Regions from separate parts of the Azotobacter bryophylli genome, predicted to be linked through region 3. Evidence: predicted binding sites of a transcription regulator. Region 3 holds the regulator's gene; each other region holds the start of a gene.
The links. The regulator sigma-54, encoded in region 3, starts transcription at its own class of promoters, with help from an activator protein. The targets are predictions, from matches to a motif close to ANTGGCATNNANNTTGCTNT.

Region 1 (5,972 bases), on a different contig from region 3:
CGGACCTTCGGTGTCCACCACCGGGGCCGGCACATGGTCGATGATCGCCTGGAACAGGGCGTCCATGTTGTCGTCCATGGCTTCGTGGTCCATGCCGGCGATGCCGTTCAGGGCGCTGGCGTAGACGATCGGGAAGTCCAGCTGCTCGTCGGTGGCGCCGAGGTTGTCGAACAGGTCGAAGATCTGGTCGATGACCCAGTCGGGACGCGCGCCCGGACGGTCGATCTTGTTGACCACCACGATCGGACGCAGACCGGCCTTGAACGCCTTCTGGGTCACGAAGCGGGTCTGCGGCATGGGGCCGTCCTGGGCGTCGACCACCAGCAGCACGGAGTCGACCATGCTCATCACGCGCTCCACCTCGCCGCCGAAGTCGGCGTGGCCGGGGGTGTCGACGATGTTGATGTTGTAGCCGTTCCACTTGATGGCGGTGTTCTTGGCCAGGATGGTGATGCCGCGCTCTTTTTCCTGGTCGTTGGAGTCCATCACGCGCTCGTTCTCCGCCTCTTTGCGGTCGAGGGTGCCGGAGAGCTTCAGGAGCTTGTCCACCAGGGTGGTCTTGCCATGGTCGACGTGGGCGATGATGGCGATATTGCGTAGTTTTTCGATCACGGTTCTATCTCTGAAAAATATGAAGGCTTCGAGCCAGGGGCTGGAAGCCGGAAATCGGCCTGTGCTCGTCAGAAGCACCGGCGGTGGCATCTCAAGGGCGGAGCCGATCGGGAGGGCGGTGGCGGATGCTCCCCCCCAGCAGTCCCGGCTGCTTAGGCCGGACGATAAACGCGCACATTGGCATGCCCCTCGCTCAAGAGATGATGAGCATGCAGACGGCTCATGACACCTTTATCGCAGTACAGCAGGTACTGGCGATTGGCATCGAGCTCCTTGAACCGGTTGTTGATCGCGTAGAAAGGCAGCGTCTGCACCTCGATGCCCGACAACTCCAGCGGCGCCTCTTCGGCCGCATCGGGATGGCGGATATCGAGGACGATCTGTCCCGGCAGCGCCTCGCGGACTTCCTCGACCTGCAGATCCTCGCCCAGCTCGTCGATCACCTGATCGATGGTCACCTTGCGGGCACGTTCCAGCGCGCGCTCGAGGATCGCCATGTCGAACTGCGCCTCCTCGTACTCGATGCGCGCGCGCTTGGCACGGGTGGTCGGGTTCACCGAGATCACCCCGCAGTACTCCGGCATGTTCTTGGCGAACGCGGCGGTGCCGATGCGTTCGGCGGTGTCGATGATGTCCTGCTTGTGACTGGCGATCAGCGGACGCAGCACCAGGGTATCGGTCACCGAGTCGATCACCGACAGGTTCGGCAGGGTCTGGCTGGAAACCTGGGAGATCGCCTCGCCGGTCACCAGGGCGTCGATGTGCAGTTCCCCGGCCAGGCGGCTGGCGGCGCGCAGCATCATGCGCTTGAGAACCACGCCCATCTGGCTGTTGTCGACCTTGCTGAGGATCTCGCCGACCACTTCCTCGAAAGGCACGCTGATGAACAGCACCCGGTGCGAGCGGCCGAATTTCTCCCATAGATAATGGGCGACTTCCATCACCCCCAGCTCGTGGGCACGTCCGCCGAGATTGAAGAAGCAGAAGTGGGTCAGCAGGCCGCGGCGCATCATCTGGTAGGCCGCCACGGTGGAGTCGAAACCGCCGGACATCAGCACCAGGGTCTGCTCGATGGAGCCCAGCGGATAGCCGCCGATGCCGTCGTGCTGGGCATGGATGATCAGCAGGCGGTCGTAGCGCACCTCGAAGCGAACTTCGATCTCGGGATGCTTGAGATCGATGCCCGCCGCCCCGCATTCGCGGCGCAGCCGGCTGCCGACGTAGGTCGCCGCTTCCACCGAGCTGAACGAATGCTTGCCCGAGCGCTTGCAGCGCACGGCGAACACCTTGCCGGCCAGCAGCGCACCGAAATGCAGCTTGCACTTCTCGACGATGTCGTCGAAATCGCCCAGCGGATAGTCGTGGACCTCGAGGCAGTGGGCGATCCCGGGAGTGCAGCGCAGCCGCTCGAGCATTTCCGCCAGCAGTTTCGGATCCTCCTGGCGGGTCTGGAACTCCAGATTGTCCCATTCGCCCTGCACGTCCAGCTCGGGATCGAGGTCCCGCAGCACCGTACGGATGTTCTTCGCCAGTTGCCGAATGAACTGCTTGCGCACCGGGCGGCTCTTGATGGTGATCTCGGCGAAGGGTTTGACGATGACTTTCATGGGCGGGAAGGCAGGGCAGCCGAAAAGAAGGGCGCGAATTATAGCGGAAACTGCTCAAGGTTTGACCAAAATATCCACAGCCCCGAAGCGCACCAAAAATGAACACAGAAACACAGCAAAGATCTATTTTGGTGCAAGCACATGAGCCAAAATAGCTCTCGTCTGCCGGGCAAGCCGGCTAGGACGGGCCCCTTCCCATCTCAGTGCATTGGCATGCTGTTTGCTCTCTTGTGCAGCAGTTTGCCATGGCGGATCATGCGCCGCCCAGCCTTACCCCTTATTGTCGAGAGCCCTCTGTCGGCCCTCTCCCTCTGGAGGACAACATGTCGAAGTCGCTTCAACTGATCAAAGAACACGACGTAAAGTGGATTGACCTGCGTTTCACCGACCCGAAAGGCCGTCAGCACCATATCACCATGCCGGCTCGCGATGCCGATGACGATTTCTTCGAAGTCGGCAAGATGTTCGACGGCTCCTCCATCGACGGCTGGAAAGGCATCGAAGCCTCCGACATGATCCTGCTGCCGGACGACAGCACCGCCGTACTGGACCCGTTCACCGAAGAGCCGACCCTGATCCTGGTCTGCGACGTGATCGAACCCTCCACCATGCAGGGCTACGAGCGCGACCCGCGCGCCATCGCCAAGCGCGCCGAGGAATACCTGAAGTCCACCGGCATCGGCGACACCGTGTTCGTCGGCCCGGAGCCCGAGTTCTTCATCTTCGATCAGGTCAAGTTCAAGTCGGACATGTCCGGCTCCATGTTCAAGATCTTCTCCGAACAGGCTGCCTGGAACAGCGACGCCGACTTCGAAGGCGGCAACAAGGGCCACCGCATCGCGGTCAAGGGCGGCTACCTGCCGACCCCGCCGTCCGATTACGACCACGAAATCCGCACCGCCATGTGCAACGCCCTGGAAGAAATGGGCCAGGTCGTCGAAGTGCACCACCACGAAGTGGCTACCGCCGGCCAGAACGAGATCGGCGTGAAGTTCAACACCCTGGTCGCCAAGGCTGACGAAGTCCAGACCCTGAAGTACGTGGTGAAGAACGTCGCCGACGCCTACGGCAAGACCGTGACCTTCATGCCGAAGCCGCTGTACGGCGACAACGGCTCGGGCATGCACGTGCACATGTCCATCGCCAAAGACGGCAAGAACACCTTCGCCGGCGAAGGCTATGCCGGCCTGTCCGATACCGCCCTGTACTTCATCGGCGGCATCATCAAGCACGGCAAGGCGCTGAACGCCCTGACCAACCCGTCGACCAACTCCTACAAGCGTCTGGTTCCGGGCTTCGAAGCTCCGGTAATGCTGGCCTACTCCGCCCGCAACCGTTCCGCTTCCATCCGCATCCCGTACGTGGCCAGCCCGAAAGGCCGCCGCATCGAGGCGCGCTTCCCGGACCCGTCGGCCAACCCGTACCTGGCCTTCGCCGCTCTGCTGATGGCCGGTCTGGACGGCATCCAGAACAAGATTCACCCCGGCGATGCCGCCGACAAGAACCTGTACGACCTGCCGCCGGAAGAGGCCAAGCAGATCCCGCAAGTCTGCGGCAGCCTGAAGGAAGCTCTGGAGTCCCTGAATGCCGACCGCGAGTTCCTGGTCAAAGGTGGCGTGTTCACCGATGAATTCCTGGATTCCTTCATCGAACTGAAGGCCGCCGAGGAAATCAAGGTGCGCACCTTCGTGCACCCGCTGGAATACGACCTGTACTACAGCGTCTAAGCCAGCCGGCGATACAGAGAGGCCTCCTTCGGGAGGCCTCTCTTTTTTCCGGCGGAGAAAACCCGAAGGGATATCGCTCGCCCCATGGCGAAACGGCTTCCATGCACGAGCGCACAGCCCGGCGGCCTCGCCCTTGCCAGGCAGGACAGCCGGTGCAACGCTATGAACACCCCCACCGCAGGAGCCCAAGCATGCGCCTCGTGATTCTCAGCCTGCTGCTGTCCCTGGCTCTGCCGGCCAGCGCGGAGATCTACAAGTACCTCGACGCCAAAGGCAACCCGGTCTTCAGCAACCAGCCGCCGGAAGGCGTGCCGGTGCAGAAGGTCGAAGTGTCGCCGACCAATACCGTTGCGCCGCAACCGCCCACCCAGACGCAACCGCTCAAGCAGGAAGAGCCGGAGCGGGAGCGCTATTCGCGCCTGGAGCTGACTGGAATTTCCGGGGACGAAGCCGTGCGCGCCAATAATGGCACCTTCAGCGTCGGGGTCCTGATCGAGCCGCGCCTGCACCCCGGACATAGCCTGCGCCTGCTGCTGGACGGCCAGCCCTACGGCGATGCCAGCAAGGCACCGCTGCTGCAAGTGAACAACGTGGACCGCGGTGAGCACAGCCTGGCGGTCGAGGTGATGGAAAAGGGACAGTCCATCCAGCGGAGCGCCCCGATCACCTTCACCGTGCAGCGCGCCCATCTGCGCAGCCCGCACCGCTAGCCCCATGCGCCACCTGCTGCTCAGCCTTTGCCTGCTCGCCCTTCCGGCCGCCGCGGAGATCTACAGCTACGTCGACGGGCAGGGCAACCGGGTCTTCACCGACCGGCCGCCACAGAACCAGCCCCAGGCGAAGAGTCTCGAACTGCATCCCACCAACGGCATGCAGGCCCCGCCGCCACCGGTCCCCAAGCAGGTCCAGCCGCCCAAGGAGACGACGGCCGGCTATCGCTGGCTGCGAATCGCCAGCCCGGAACCGGACTTCACCCTGCGCAACGGGGAAGGCAACCTGACGGTAACGGCCGAGAGCGAGCCCGCCCTGCAGCCCGGGCACCGTTACCGCCTGCTGCTCGACGGCCAGCCAGCCGACCAGGCCGGCTCCGCCCCGTTGTTCTCGCTGACCAACCTGGATCGGGGCACCCATCGGCTGGCCGTGGAGATCCTCGACGCCAACGGCCACCCCCTGGAGCGCTCGCCCGAGCAGGAGGTGCATGTCAAACGACCGTCACTGGCGCAGAAGCGGCTGGTCCGCCCCTGCCAACAGAACGATTACGGCGTCCGCCCGGAATGTCCGCTTAGCGACAAGCCGGCGGAGAAAAGCGACATTCCCTACGTCCCCTTCATCTGATACCGCGCACCATATTGGCGCATACGCCAATTCCCATTCCCATTATCGGTTCCATAATGGGACACACACCGCCATATCATCGGGCTACCCTGTTAGAGCGGAGCAGAAAAATGCGCCGCTTTGGAAACGTGGTTTATTTCTTGCATTTTACTGCCCAACGCCGGAGCCCTGGGTAGAACGCCAATCATGACTAGCAACGACGCCCTGCACCGACTGCTGCTGGACAATCTCACCACCGCGACCATCCTGCTCGACGGCGAGCTGCGCCTCGAGTACATGAACCCGGCAGCGGAAATGTTGCTGGCGGTCAGCGGCCAACGCAGTCACGGGCAATTCATCAGCGAACTCTTCACCGAGTCGCCCGAGGCCCTCACCTCCCTGCGCCACGCGGTGGCGCATGCACATCCCTTCACCAAACGCGAGGCCCAGCTGACCTCCCTGGCCGGCCAGTCCCTGACGGTCGACTATGCGGTGACGCCGATCATCAACCGCGGCGAAACCCTGCTGCTGCTGGAGGTTCACCCGCGCGACCGCCTGATGCGGATCACCAAGGAAGAGGCCCAGCTGTCCAAGCAGGAGACCACCAAGCTGCTGGTGCGCGGACTGGCCCACGAAATCAAGAATCCCCTCGGCGGCATCCGCGGCGCGGCGCAGCTGCTGTCCCGCGAGCTGCCGGACGAGTCGCTGAAGG
Region 2 (5,972 bases), on a different contig from region 3:
GTTGAGCTATCCGCTGTGCCTGGGCTGAAGGCATGAAAAAGGCGACCCGGGATCGCTCCAGGGTCGCCTTCTTGCACCGCCATCGATCAGGAATCAGATGGGGCGGCTACCGTACTTGCTATCCGGCTTCTTCGGCGGGTCGGCGACCACGTTGGGCTCGACTTCCTGCACCTTGCCGCCACGGGCGAGAAACTCCGCCATGGCGCGCTCCAGGGCTTCGCGCTCCCGCTGCTTGGCCTCGATGCTCGGCATTTCCTCCTCGCTGACGACGGCCTTGGACTTCTTGCCCGAAGCTACCGCCCGATCGCTGCCGTCGTCTTCATCGGCATCGCCTTCATCGGCGGCCTCGAGCTCCTCGCCCTCGTCCTCGTCGCCTGCTTCCAGTTCTTCTTGTTCCAGTTCTTCATCGCTCATGTTCGACCCTCACGACTTGCACACAGCAGGTTGGTTGTAGCCACGACAGCGGTCGCACTCGGGTCGACCGCCGCCAGATAAATCAGATCGCCTGGCCATGCAGGGTGGCCAGTACGCGACGGGCACCGCCATGTTCGCGGTGCTCGCCGAGGTAGATCCCTTGCCAGACGCCCAGGGCCAGGGTCCCGTCTCGCACCGGCAGACTCAGCTGGCAACCCAGCAGGCTGGCCTTGAAGTGCGCGGGCAGATCGTCGGGCCCCTCGTAGTCGTGCTCGTAGCCCTTCTCGCCCTGGGGGACCAGGCGGTTGAAGAAGCGCTCGAAGTCCCGACGCACCGCCCCGTCGGCATTTTCGTTGACCGTCAACGAAGCAGACGTGTGCTGCAGCCAGAGGTGTAACAGACCCACGCGACAAGTCGACAGTTCCGGCAGGGCTGCGAGCAGCTCCTCGGTCACCAGATGGAAGCCGCGCGGGCGCGGACGCAAGGTAATGGTCGTCTGTTTCCACATGATTATCACCAACCCGAGAAACTACCCCACTAGACGATAGGGCAAGCTCTGGCATGGGTTCAGGGCAGCGTTCGGCAGAGACCGGCTGCGCCTCGTGCCCCCCATTCGCGGACGATCGAGCTGCGCCGGATACGGGGCCTTGATGGTTGCGCGGGGAATTCTAGCGCGGCGCCAGAAAAAGCAAAGGGCGCCGTGAGCGCCCTTTGCGGATTTTGCCTGCGGCCGCGAAACCGGTAGCCCACGGCGGTAATGTCGGGATGCGCCGGGAGTCCCTTCAGCGCATACCCGGCTCACTCAGAGGCTGTAGCCCCGCTCGTTGTGCAGCGAGAGGTCGAGACCGACGGTTTCTTCCTCTTCGCCGACGCGCAGGCCCATCACCAGGTCGATGACCTTGAGGATCACGAAGGTGGCGATGGCGGTGTAGCCGACGGTGAAGATCACACCCTTGAACTGGACCCAGACCTGGGCGGCGATGTCTTCCACCTGACCGAAGCCACCCATGGCCGGTGCGGCGAACACGCCGGTCAGCAGGGCGCCGACGATACCACCGACGCCGTGCACGCCGAAGGCGTCCAGGGAGTCGTCGTAGCCGAGCGAGCGCTTCAGGCTGGTGGCGCAGAAGAAGCAGACCACGCCGGAAACCAGGCCGATCACGATGGCGCCCATCGGGCCGGCGGTGCCGGCCGCCGGAGTGATTGCGACCAGGCCGGCGACCACGCCCGAAGCGATACCCAGCGCGCTCGGCTTGCCGTGAGTGACCCACTCGGCGAACATCCAGCCCATGGCTGCGGCAGCGGTAGCGATCTGGGTGACCAGCATGGCCATGCCCGCCGTGCCGTTGGCGGCGACCGCCGAACCGGCGTTGAAGCCGAACCAGCCGATCCACAGCATGGCGGCACCGACCAGGGTGTAGCCGAGGTTATGCGGAGCCATGGCCACGCTCGGATAGCCCTTGCGCTTGCCCAGCACCAGGCAGGCGACCAGACCCGCGACGCCCGCGTTGATGTGGACCACGGTGCCACCGGCGAAGTCCAGCACGCCCCAGTCCCACATCAGACCGCCGACACCGGCCCAGACCATGTGGGCGATCGGCGCGTAGACCAGGACGAACCAGACCGCCATGAAGACCAACAGGGCCGAGAACTTCATGCGCTCGGCGAAGGCGCCGACGATCAGCGCCGGCGTGATGATGGCGAAGGTCATCTGGAAAGTGATGAAGACGCTTTCCGGGAAGGCACCGACCAGGCTGTCGGTGGTCAGTCCCTTGAGGAAGGCCTTGGACAGACCGCCGATGAAGGAATTGAAGTTCACCACCCCAGCCTCCATGCCGGTGGTGTCGAACGCCAGGCTGTAGCCGAAGATGACCCAGAGCAGGCTGATCAGACCGGTGATGGCGAAGCATTGCATCATCACCGAGAGAACGTTTTTCGAGCGCACCATGCCGCCGTAGAACAAGGCCAGGCCGGGAACGGTCATGAAGAGGACCAGCGCCGTCGAGGTGAGCATCCAAGCGGTATCGCCGGAGTTCAGCGTCGCTTCCTGGGCGCTGGCCAGGGTAGGCAAGAACAGGGATGTGAGGGCTGCTAGCCCTGCGCTTTTCCGCAGAGTCATAAAGGGGAATCTCCTGGGGCGAGGGGATCGGGGGCTTAGATCGCGTCTGTGCCGGTTTCGCCGGTACGGATGCGGATGGCCTGTTCCAGGTTGACGACGAAGATCTTGCCGTCGCCGATCTTGCCGGTGTTGGCAGCCTTGCTGATGGCCTCGATGACGCGATCCAGCTGGTCATCGGCGATGGCCACCTCGATCTTCACCTTGGGCAGGAAATCCACGACGTATTCGGCGCCGCGGTACAGTTCGGTATGGCCCTTTTGCCGGCCGAAACCCTTGACTTCGGTGACGGTAATGCCTTGCACCCCGATCTCCGACAGAGACTCACGTACGTCGTCCAGCTTGAACGGCTTGATGATGGCAGTGACTAGCTTCATGAAAACTCTCTCCGTGTAAGGTGGACTTGCCCCAGGTAATACCCCGGCTGCAAGTCTAAGCGCAGTGTCTGGCTTTTGAAACGCGCCGACGGCTCAAGGCCAGCCTTTTCGACAGCACCCGGCTATACGGCAAAGCTCCCATGCCTCGCCTAGGCAGCGGGCGACAAGAAGGAGCAACCTCATCCTCGCCCAAGCAGGAATCTTGCCAAAACTGCCTTATCCGCTACTCCAACCCGGTTTTCGCCCAGCGACAGCCATGAATCCGCAGAGAACTGCCAGCAAAAAGCCTCGACTTCCCGATATCCCATATATTTCATATTGTTATTTGCCCATTCGAGGACAGGTTCGCTGCCGGCCCACGCCCGCCACCTCCCAAGCACAATGCCAGCACGACGCGCCATTTGAGTGCAGCAACCGATCGGCTTCTGTTCAAAAACTGTGCACCCGTTCGACAGCGGCAAGGGGGACCATGCGTGCTAAACTGCCCGCCGATTGTTTCCGGAATCGCACCATGCTGCCGCCCAAAGCCCTGTTCGATACGCTCACCTCTCACGCCTCGCGCCTGTTCAACGGCGAAACGCCGCTGCCCCCCCGCGAATTCGAAGCGCAGTTCAAAGCCCTGCTGCAGAGCGCCTTCAGCCGGCTCGATCTGGTCAGCCGGGAAGAGTTCGACAGCCAGATGGTCGTCCTAGCCCGCACTCGCGCTCGCCTGGAAGCCCTCGAGGCCAAGGTGGCCGAACTGGAAGCCCGTCTGTCCCCCGAGCCCCAAACGCCGCCCAGCGAATAACCCCGCGGACGGCATGCGATCAAGGAGAGATCCATGTCCCTGGCCATCGTCCACAGCCGCGCCCAGGTAGGCGTCGAGGCGCCCGCCGTCACGGTGGAGGCACACCTGGCCAACGGCTTGCCGGCGCTGACCCTGGTCGGACTGCCGGAAACCGCGGTGAAGGAGAGCAAGGACCGGGTGCGCAGCGCCATCCTCACCTCCGGCTTCGACTTCCCGGCCCGGCGCATCACCCTCAACCTCGCCCCCGCCGACCTACCTAAGGACGGCGGGCGCTTCGATCTGGCCATCGCCCTCGGCATCCTCGCCGCCAGCGGCCAGTTGCCGGCCGAAAGCCTGGGCGCCCTGGAATGTCTGGGCGAGCTGGCCCTCTCCGGCAACCTGCGCCCGGTGCAGGGCGTCCTCCCGGCGGCACTGGCCGCCCGCGAGGCCGGACGCACCCTGGTGGTACCGCGGGCCAATGCCGAGGAGGCCAGCCTGGCCTCCGGACTGACCGTGCTGGCCGTAGACCACCTGCTGGAGCTGGCCGCCCACCTCAACGGCCAGAGCCCGCTTTCGCCCTACCAGGCCCAGGGCCTGCTGCGCCAGGCGCTCCCCTACCCCGACCTCGCCGAAGTGCAGGGCCAGGCCGCGGCCAAGCGCGCCCTGCTGGTGGCCGCGGCTGGCTGCCACAATCTTCTGTTCAGCGGCCCTCCCGGCACCGGCAAGACATTGCTGGCCAGCCGTCTGCCCGGCCTGCTGCCGCCGCTGGACGAACGCGAAGCCCTGGAAGTGGCGGCGATCCACTCGGTGGCCAGCCACGCGCCGCTCACAGCCTGGCCCCAGCGCCCGTTCCGCCAGCCGCACCACAGCGCTTCGGGGCCGGCCCTGGTCGGCGGCGGCAGCCGGCCGCGGCCCGGCGAGATCACCCTGGCCCACCAGGGTGTGCTCTTCCTCGACGAGTTGCCGGAATTCGACCGCAAGGTTCTGGAGGTCCTGCGCGAGCCCCTGGAAAGCGGCGAGATCGTCATCGCCCGGGCCAGCGACAAGGTGCGCTTTCCGGCGCGCTTCCAGCTGGTGGCGGCGATGAACCCCTGTCCCTGCGGTTACCTGGGCGACCCCAGCGGGCGCTGCCGCTGCACGCCCGAGCAGATCCAGCGCTACCGGGCGAAACTGTCCGGCCCGCTGCTGGATCGCATCGACCTGCACCTGAGCGTCGGCCGCGAGCCCACCGCCCTCGGCGCACCACGATTGGACGGCCCGGACACCGCCACGGCCGCCGCCGAGGTGGCCGTGGCGCGCGACCGGCAGATCAGGCGCCAGGGTTGTGCCAATGCCTTCCTCGACCTGCCCGGCCTGCACCAGCATTGCGCACTGACCGACGAAGACCGCCAGTGGCTGGAACGTGCCTGCGAGCGCCTCGGCCTGTCGCTGCGTGCCGCCCATCGCATCCTCAAGGTGGCCCGCACCCTGGCCGATCTCGAGGCGGCCGATGGCATCGGTCGCGGGCACCTGGCCGAGGCCCTGCAATACCGCGCCAGCACGGGCTGAGCGGGAAGCATCGCATCAGCGGTCAAGGCAGACAGCCAAACGCCTGATAAAATGCCGGGCTTTCCCCTTCCCAGCGAATCGCCCATGTCCCGACTCAATCCCCGGCAACAGGAAGCCGTGAACTACGTCGGCGGCCCGCTGCTGGTGCTCGCCGGCGCCGGCTCCGGCAAGACCAGCGTGATCACCCGCAAGATCGCCTACCTGATCCAGCAGTGCGGCATTCGTGCCCAGCACATCGTCGCCATGACCTTCACCAACAAGGCCGCGCGCGAGATGAAGGAGCGCGTCGGCCACCTGCTGCGCGGCGCCGAGGGCAAGGGGCTGACGGTTTCCACCTTCCACAACCTGGGCCTCAACATCATCCGCAAGGAGCATGCGCGGCTCGGCTACAAGCCCGGCTTCTCGATCTTCGACGAGGGCGACATCAAGGCGCTGCTCACCGACATCATGCAGAAGGAGTACTCGGGCGACGACGGCGTCGACGAGATCAAGAACTACATCGGCGCCTGGAAGAACGACCTGATCCTGCCCGAGGAAGCCCTGGAGAAGGCCCGCACGCCCAAGGAGCAGACCGCCGCCATCGTCTACCTGCACTACCAGCGCACCCTCAAGGCCTATAACGCGGTGGACTTCGACGACCTGATCCTGCTACCGGTGAAGCTGTTCCAGGAACACCCGGACGTGCTGCAGAAGTGGCAGAACCGCATCCGCTACCTGCTGGTCGACGAGTATCAGGACACCAACGCCAGCC
Region 3 (5,972 bases):
CCACGCTTGAAGCCGAACGATTCGACCAGGAACGCCGTGCCCGGTTCCGGCTTGTGCAACAGCCTTAGCTTTAGGGTGTCGCGCAATTGGTAGAGATTGAGATGGGTGGTATCGATCTTCAAGTCGGCCAAGTCCCTGATCGGGGCTAGCAGTCGGCTTTCATCCTGGATGGCTTCGGCCAGGGAGCGATTTTCGTTGGTCAGAGGATGACGTCGGCGGGTTTCCGAAAAACGCTTGAGCAAGGTTTCGTCATCGCAATCCAAGAACAGCAGGTCGCAGACGATGTAGCGCGCTCGTACCTCATCGAGCAGCTCTGGGAAGCGTTTCAGTTGGCTGGGCAGGTTGCGTGCATCGATGGAAACGGCGAGTTGCGGGTGCAGCAGCTCAGTATGCAGCAGTGCACGTTCGGCCAGTTCAGGAAGCAGACCGGCCGGCAGGTTGTCTATGCAGTAGAAGCCATTGTCTTCGAGCACATTGAGCGCAGTGCTCTTGCCCGAGCCGGAACGACCACTGACGATGATCACGCGCATGCTCAGGCTCTTCTTTCGATACGACGAGAGACGAGGGCCAAATGCTTGGCTGCCGGATAGACGTTCACAGCCAACAACGCTCCTCTAGGATTATTGACCGTTCTGCGTGTCCACTACCACTTGGTACAGCGCTTCACTGGTCTGGGCATGGCGAAGGCGCTCTCGGATCTCGCTGCGGTCGAGCATACTGGCGATTTGACGCAAGAGTTGGAGATGCTCGTCGGTGGCCTCCTCCGGAACCAGCAGGGCGAATAGCAGATCCACCGGTGCTCCATCGATGGCGTCGAAGTCGATGGGGGCATCCAACCGCAGGAGAACGCTGATCGGAGCGGGACAGCCAGGAAGACGACAATGGGGAATGGCGATTCCGTTGCCGAAGCCGGTCGAGCCAAGCTTTTCCCGGGCAACCAGGCTTTCGAAAATGGCCTTGCTATCCAGGTCGGAAATTTCACGCGCGACCAGATTGGCGATGAATTCCAGCGTTCGTTTTTTGCTGCCCCCCGGCACGTTCACCAGGGAGCGTGCGGGGGTTAGGATGTTTTCTAGTCGGATCATGGGGGATCGGGTTAGCGAGCGGTTGCGCCCTGCTGGCGCTCAACCTGCTTTTCCTTGTGCTTGATCAACTGGCGGTCGAGCTTGTCGATGAGCAGGTCGATTGCAGCGTACATGTCATCATGTTCAGCGTTCGCCACGACTTCCCCACCTGCGACATGCAGAGTGGCTTCGATTTTCTGCTTGAGCTTGTCGACCGACATGATCACCTGAACGTTGGTGATGCGATCGAAATGGCGTTCGAGCCGGCTGAGTTTCTCCTCAACATAGTCGCGCAGGGGGTCGGTCACATCCAGTTGGTGTCCACTGATGTTGACTTGCATACCGCTTTCTCCTTATTGCTATTAACACAGGCTAGCGGGCCTGCTACCGGTATATACCTTGGCATGGACCGTCGGAGGTCAATGCCTCCGAGCAGTCGTTCGGCAGGTCAAGCCCTGTTACATCAGTCGCTTGCGTTCGCTGGATGGGGCAATCCCGAGGGATTCGCGATACTTGGCGACAGTGCGGCGCGCCACTTGTATGCCCTGTTCTTCCAGTAAACCAGCGATCTTGCTGTCGCTCAATGGCTTTTTCGGATTTTCCGCCGCGACCAGTTTTTTGATGATGGCACGTATTGCAGTAGACGAGCACTCGCCACCTTCCGCCGTACTGACATGGCTGGAGAAAAAGTACTTGAGCTCGTAGATGCCTCGCGGAGTATGCATGTATTTCTGGGTGGTCACCCGGGAAATAGTCGACTCGTGCATGCCCACGGCTTCGGCGATGTCGTGCAGAACCAACGGCTTCATGGCTTCTTCGCCGTAATCGAGGAAACCGCGCTGGTGCTCGACGATCTGCGTGGCAACCTTCATAAGGGTCTCGTTGCGGCTCTGCAGGCTCTTGATGAACCAGCGTGCTTCCTGCAACTGGTTGCGCATGAAGGTATTGTCAGCGCTGGCATCGGCCCGACGAACGAAGCCGGCATACTGCGGGTTGATGCGCAGGCGGGGGATCGCTTCCTGGTTGAGCTCTACGAGCCAGCGGCCGTTGTGCTTGCGCACTATGACATCGGGAACGATGTATTCCGCCTCGCTGGCTTCGATCTGCGAGCCGGGGCGTGGGTTGAGGCTCTGGATCAGCTCGATGACCGGGCGGAGCTCTTCTTCCTTGAGCTTCATGCGGCGCATCAACTGGCTGAAATCATGGTTGCCGAGCAGATCGAGATAGTCCCTGGCCAGCCGTTGCGCCTCGCTCAGCCAAGGCGTATCGGCAGGCATCTGTCTCAGTTGCAATTGCAGCGATTCGCTTAGATCGCGAGCGGCGACTCCGGCTGGCTCGAACTGTTGAATGCGGCGCAGAACCATCTCGACTTCGTCGAGCTCGATACCCAGCTCCGGGTCGAGGGATTGGAGGACCTCTTCCAGTGCCCCCTCCAGATAGCCGTCGCTGTTGATGCTGTCGATGAGGGTGATGGCGATCAGGCGATCCGTGTCGGACATCGGCGCCAGGTTCAACTGCCAGAGCAAATGGCTCTGCAGGCTCTCTCCGGTGGACGTCCGGGCGGTGAAATCCCAATCGTCGTCGTCGTTGCTCGGCAAGTTGCTGGCGCTGGTCTGATAGATGTCTTCCCAGGCGGTGTCCACCGGCAGCTCATTGGGGATGCGCTCGTGCCAGTCGCCTTCTTCCTGGTCGTTACCGGCAGTCGACGAGGGTGACTCATAGAGGTCCGAATAACTGCCTTCCGGTGCGGCTTCGGAGGACCCCTGCCCGCTCTGGTCGCCTGGCAGATCGGAGTTGTCGTAATCGTCGCCAGCTTCCTGTTGCTCAAGCATCGGGTTGGAGTCCAACGCCTCCTGGATCTCCTGTTGAAGATCCAGGGTCGACAATTGAAGCAGGCGGATGGCTTGTTGCAGCTGCGGGGTCATCGTCAGCTGCTGACCCATTTTTAGGACTAGCGATGGTTTCATATTGTAGGAAGCACCGTATGCGCCGACGCTTGCGCGTCAACCACTACAAGGCGGCGAAGCGCCCATCTAGCAAGTTATATGCCTTATTTTTACGGATTTGCCTAGCCCTACCTTTCTTCTCGGAAAGAATCAAAGACGGAATTCGTGGCCCAGATAGACTTCCTTCACCAGTTGGTTGGAAAGAATGGTCTGAGCATCGCCTTCCGCAATCAATTGTCCATCATTGACGATATAGGCCGTTTCACAAATGTCGAGCGTTTCACGGACATTGTGGTCGGTGATGAGAACGCCGATACCCCTGTTCTTCAAATGATGAATGATCTGCTTGATATCGCCCACCGAGATCGGGTCGACGCCGGCGAAGGGTTCGTCGAGAAGGATGAACTTCGGAGCGGTGGCCAGGGCGCGGGCGATCTCCACTCGGCGCCGCTCCCCGCCGGACAGGCTCATGCCGAGGCTGTCGCGAATGTGCGTGATATGGAACTCCTGAAGCAGAGACTCGAGCGCCTGGTGGCGCCCGGTGCTGTCCAGATCCTTGCGCGTCTCGAGAATCGCCATGATGTTGTCGGCTACCGACAGTTTGCGAAAGATCGAAGCTTCCTGGGGCAGGTAGCCGATACCGGCACGAGCGCGTTTGTGCATCGGCAGGTCGGTCACATCCAACTGGTCGATCAGGACTCGACCCTGGTCGGCGCGAACCAATCCGACGATCATGTAGAAGCTGGTGGTCTTGCCGGCACCATTGGGACCGAGCAGGCCGACTATCTGCCCACTCTCGATAGAGAGGCTGACATCGCGAACTACCTGGCGACTCTTATAGCTCTTGGCCAGATGCTGGGCTTTGAGGACTGCCATTACTGTGTTTGCCCCTGCTGTGGCTGTGTCTTCTTCTTGGGCTGGATCAGCATGTCGATCCTAGGCTTCGGAGTCGTCACATTGGACCCGGTGGCTCGGCCGGCATTGACGATCTGGCGCTGGGTGTCGTAGACGATCTTCTCGCCCTCGAAGGTGTTTCCGTTCTGGATCACCTTGGCTTGGTCGATCAGTACTATCCGCTCATTGTCGGCAAAATACTGGATGGTCTTTCCGTAGGCCTTGACGGTTTCTTTATCGGCCGCGGGCTTATGTTCGAAGTAGGCAGGATTGCCGATGGAGGTCAATACCTTGATGTCGCCATTTTCATCCTGGGTAACGGTCACCTTGTCACCAGTGATCTTTCGTGAGCCCTGGGTGATGACTACGCCGCCCTGGTAGACCGCCACATTCTGCTTATCGTCGAGCTCGGCACTATCTGCTTGCACACGAATCGGCTGGTCGCCGTCAGAGGGCAGTGCCCAGGCATTCATGGCTCCGAGCCCGGTGCACAGGCTGAGCAGAAGAGGGAGAGTCCCGTGGGGGAAACGGTTAGCGAACCTCATGCTGACCTCTTATGTTGGACAGCAGGTGCATCCTGCCGTCATTCAGATACGCTTTCATTCCTTTGGCCGTGGTTACCCCATTGGCCGCCTCGATCATGACTGCTTGTTGGGTCTGCGCGTAATCCTTCTCTGGGAATACGGTCAGCCGGCTGGTGGTGAGGATGCTCGGGCGGCCTTTACTATCGGAGCGCTCAACTCTTACCGCATCGATCAGTTCTACTTCTTTGCCTTGAGGGCTCACTTCGCCAAGCTTGCTTTGCACATGCCAAGGTAATGCGGTCCCGCGGAAGAGAAGCAGGTCTGGACGGGTAAGCAGAGTGATATCGCTGGTTTTGAGATGCTCCAGCTTGTCTGTGGTCATTTCATACTTCGGCGTGCCGTCAGCCTGATATTGTACCGAGTGGGCATGAATAACGAAAAAGTCGATAGTATTGTCCTCGCGAGGAGGGGTATTAATTTCGTTGTTCATGAAGCTTTCGGGGCGGATATTCCAGTAACCCAAGGCAATCAGCAGGGCGGTCAGGACGACAAGCGTTAGTGGAATACGCAATCTGCGGAGCATGATCGCCTCTAAAGATATGCAGCTTGAGCGGCTTCAAGATTGCCTTGGGCATCCAATATCAATTCGCAGAACTCTCGAACGGCTCCTTCTCCGCCGCGTGCCGATGTCACTCCATGAGCGTGTTGGCGAACAAAGCTGTGGGCGTTTGCTACCGCCATGCCGAGCCCTACCCTGCGGATGACGGGTAGATCGGGCAGGTCATCTCCCAGATAGGCAACCTGCGAGTAGTCCAGGCCCAGTTCTGCAAGAAGTTCTTCCAGGACGGCTAGTTTGTCCTCGCGCCCCTGGTACACGTGCTGTATGCCGAGGTTATTGGCTCGACGTTCAACCGCGGGGGTGGTTCTGCCGCTGATGATGGCAGTGAGGACTCCGGATGCGATCAGCATTTTGATGCCGTGACCGTCGAGAGTGTTGAATGTCTTGAACTCGCTGCCATCGGCTAGAAAGTAAAGGCGACCATCGGTCATGACGCCGTCGACATCAAAAATCGCCAATTTAATAGTCTTGGCGCGCTGCGCTAAAAGACCGTTCATTATAGAACTCCTGCATGCAGGAGATCATGCATGTTCAGGGCGCCGACTGGTCGATCAGTGTCGTCGACCACTACCAGCGCGTTAATTTTATGGTCTTCCATGATTTTCAGAGCTTCGGCGGCAAGCATCTCTCGACGTACAGTCTTGCCGTGAGGTGTCATTACTTCATCGATGAGGGCCTTGCGCACGTCAATCTCACGGTCCAGGGTGCGCCGTAGGTCTCCGTCGGTGAAAATCCCAGCGAGACGACCGTCTGCTTCCAAGATGACGGTCATGCCTAGCTTCTTGCGGGTCATTTCCAGCAGCGCATCGCGCAGTGAGGTCCCTCGCTGCACATAGGGCAGGTCCTGGCCGACATGCATGATGTCCTCAACCTTGAGCAGTAGGCGGCGACCTAGTGCGCCTCCTGGATGAGAAAAGGCGAAGTC

Region 1: glnA (type I glutamate--ammonia ligase) is a predicted target of sigma-54. The motif match lies at 2,427-2,446, and genes of this name have one in related genera.
Region 2: glnK (P-II family nitrogen regulator) is a predicted target of sigma-54. The motif match lies at 3,098-3,117, and genes of this name have one in related genera.

The regions. Positions count from the first base shown of each region.
Region 1 covers NZ_JBHRSJ010000012.1:155,475-161,446, forward strand. Annotated here, with positions in the region: gene typA (translational GTPase TypA) at 1-612, opposite strand, end outside; gene thiI (tRNA uracil 4-sulfurtransferase ThiI) at 765-2,219, opposite strand; gene glnA (type I glutamate--ammonia ligase) at 2,543-3,946, shown strand; gene ACFOJE_RS06945 (DUF4124 domain-containing protein) at 4,138-4,656, shown strand; gene ACFOJE_RS06950 (DUF4124 domain-containing protein) at 4,661-5,281, shown strand; gene glnL (nitrogen regulation protein NR(II)) at 5,468-5,972, shown strand, end outside.
Region 2 covers NZ_JBHRSJ010000029.1:65,526-71,497, forward strand. Annotated here, with positions in the region: gene ACFOJE_RS13320 (CPBP family intramembrane glutamic endopeptidase) at 1-28, shown strand, start outside; gene sutA (transcriptional regulator SutA) at 94-414, opposite strand; gene ACFOJE_RS13330 (secondary thiamine-phosphate synthase enzyme YjbQ) at 497-922, opposite strand; gene ACFOJE_RS13335 (ammonium transporter) at 1,217-2,533, opposite strand; gene glnK (P-II family nitrogen regulator) at 2,569-2,907, opposite strand; gene ACFOJE_RS13345 (accessory factor UbiK family protein) at 3,419-3,694, shown strand; gene ACFOJE_RS13350 (YifB family Mg chelatase-like AAA ATPase) at 3,728-5,221, shown strand; gene rep (DNA helicase Rep) at 5,306-5,972, shown strand, end outside.
Region 3 covers NZ_JBHRSJ010000034.1:268,324-274,295, forward strand. Annotated here, with positions in the region: gene rapZ (RNase adapter RapZ) at 1-530, opposite strand, end outside; gene ptsN (PTS IIA-like nitrogen regulatory protein PtsN) at 621-1,085, opposite strand; gene hpf (ribosome hibernation-promoting factor, HPF/YfiA family) at 1,097-1,405, opposite strand; gene ACFOJE_RS17265 (RNA polymerase factor sigma-54) at 1,523-3,031, opposite strand; gene lptB (LPS export ABC transporter ATP-binding protein) at 3,161-3,886, opposite strand; gene lptA (lipopolysaccharide transport periplasmic protein LptA) at 3,886-4,449, opposite strand; gene lptC (LPS export ABC transporter periplasmic protein LptC) at 4,436-5,011, opposite strand; gene ACFOJE_RS17285 (KdsC family phosphatase) at 5,020-5,544, opposite strand; gene ACFOJE_RS17290 (KpsF/GutQ family sugar-phosphate isomerase) at 5,544-5,972, opposite strand, start outside.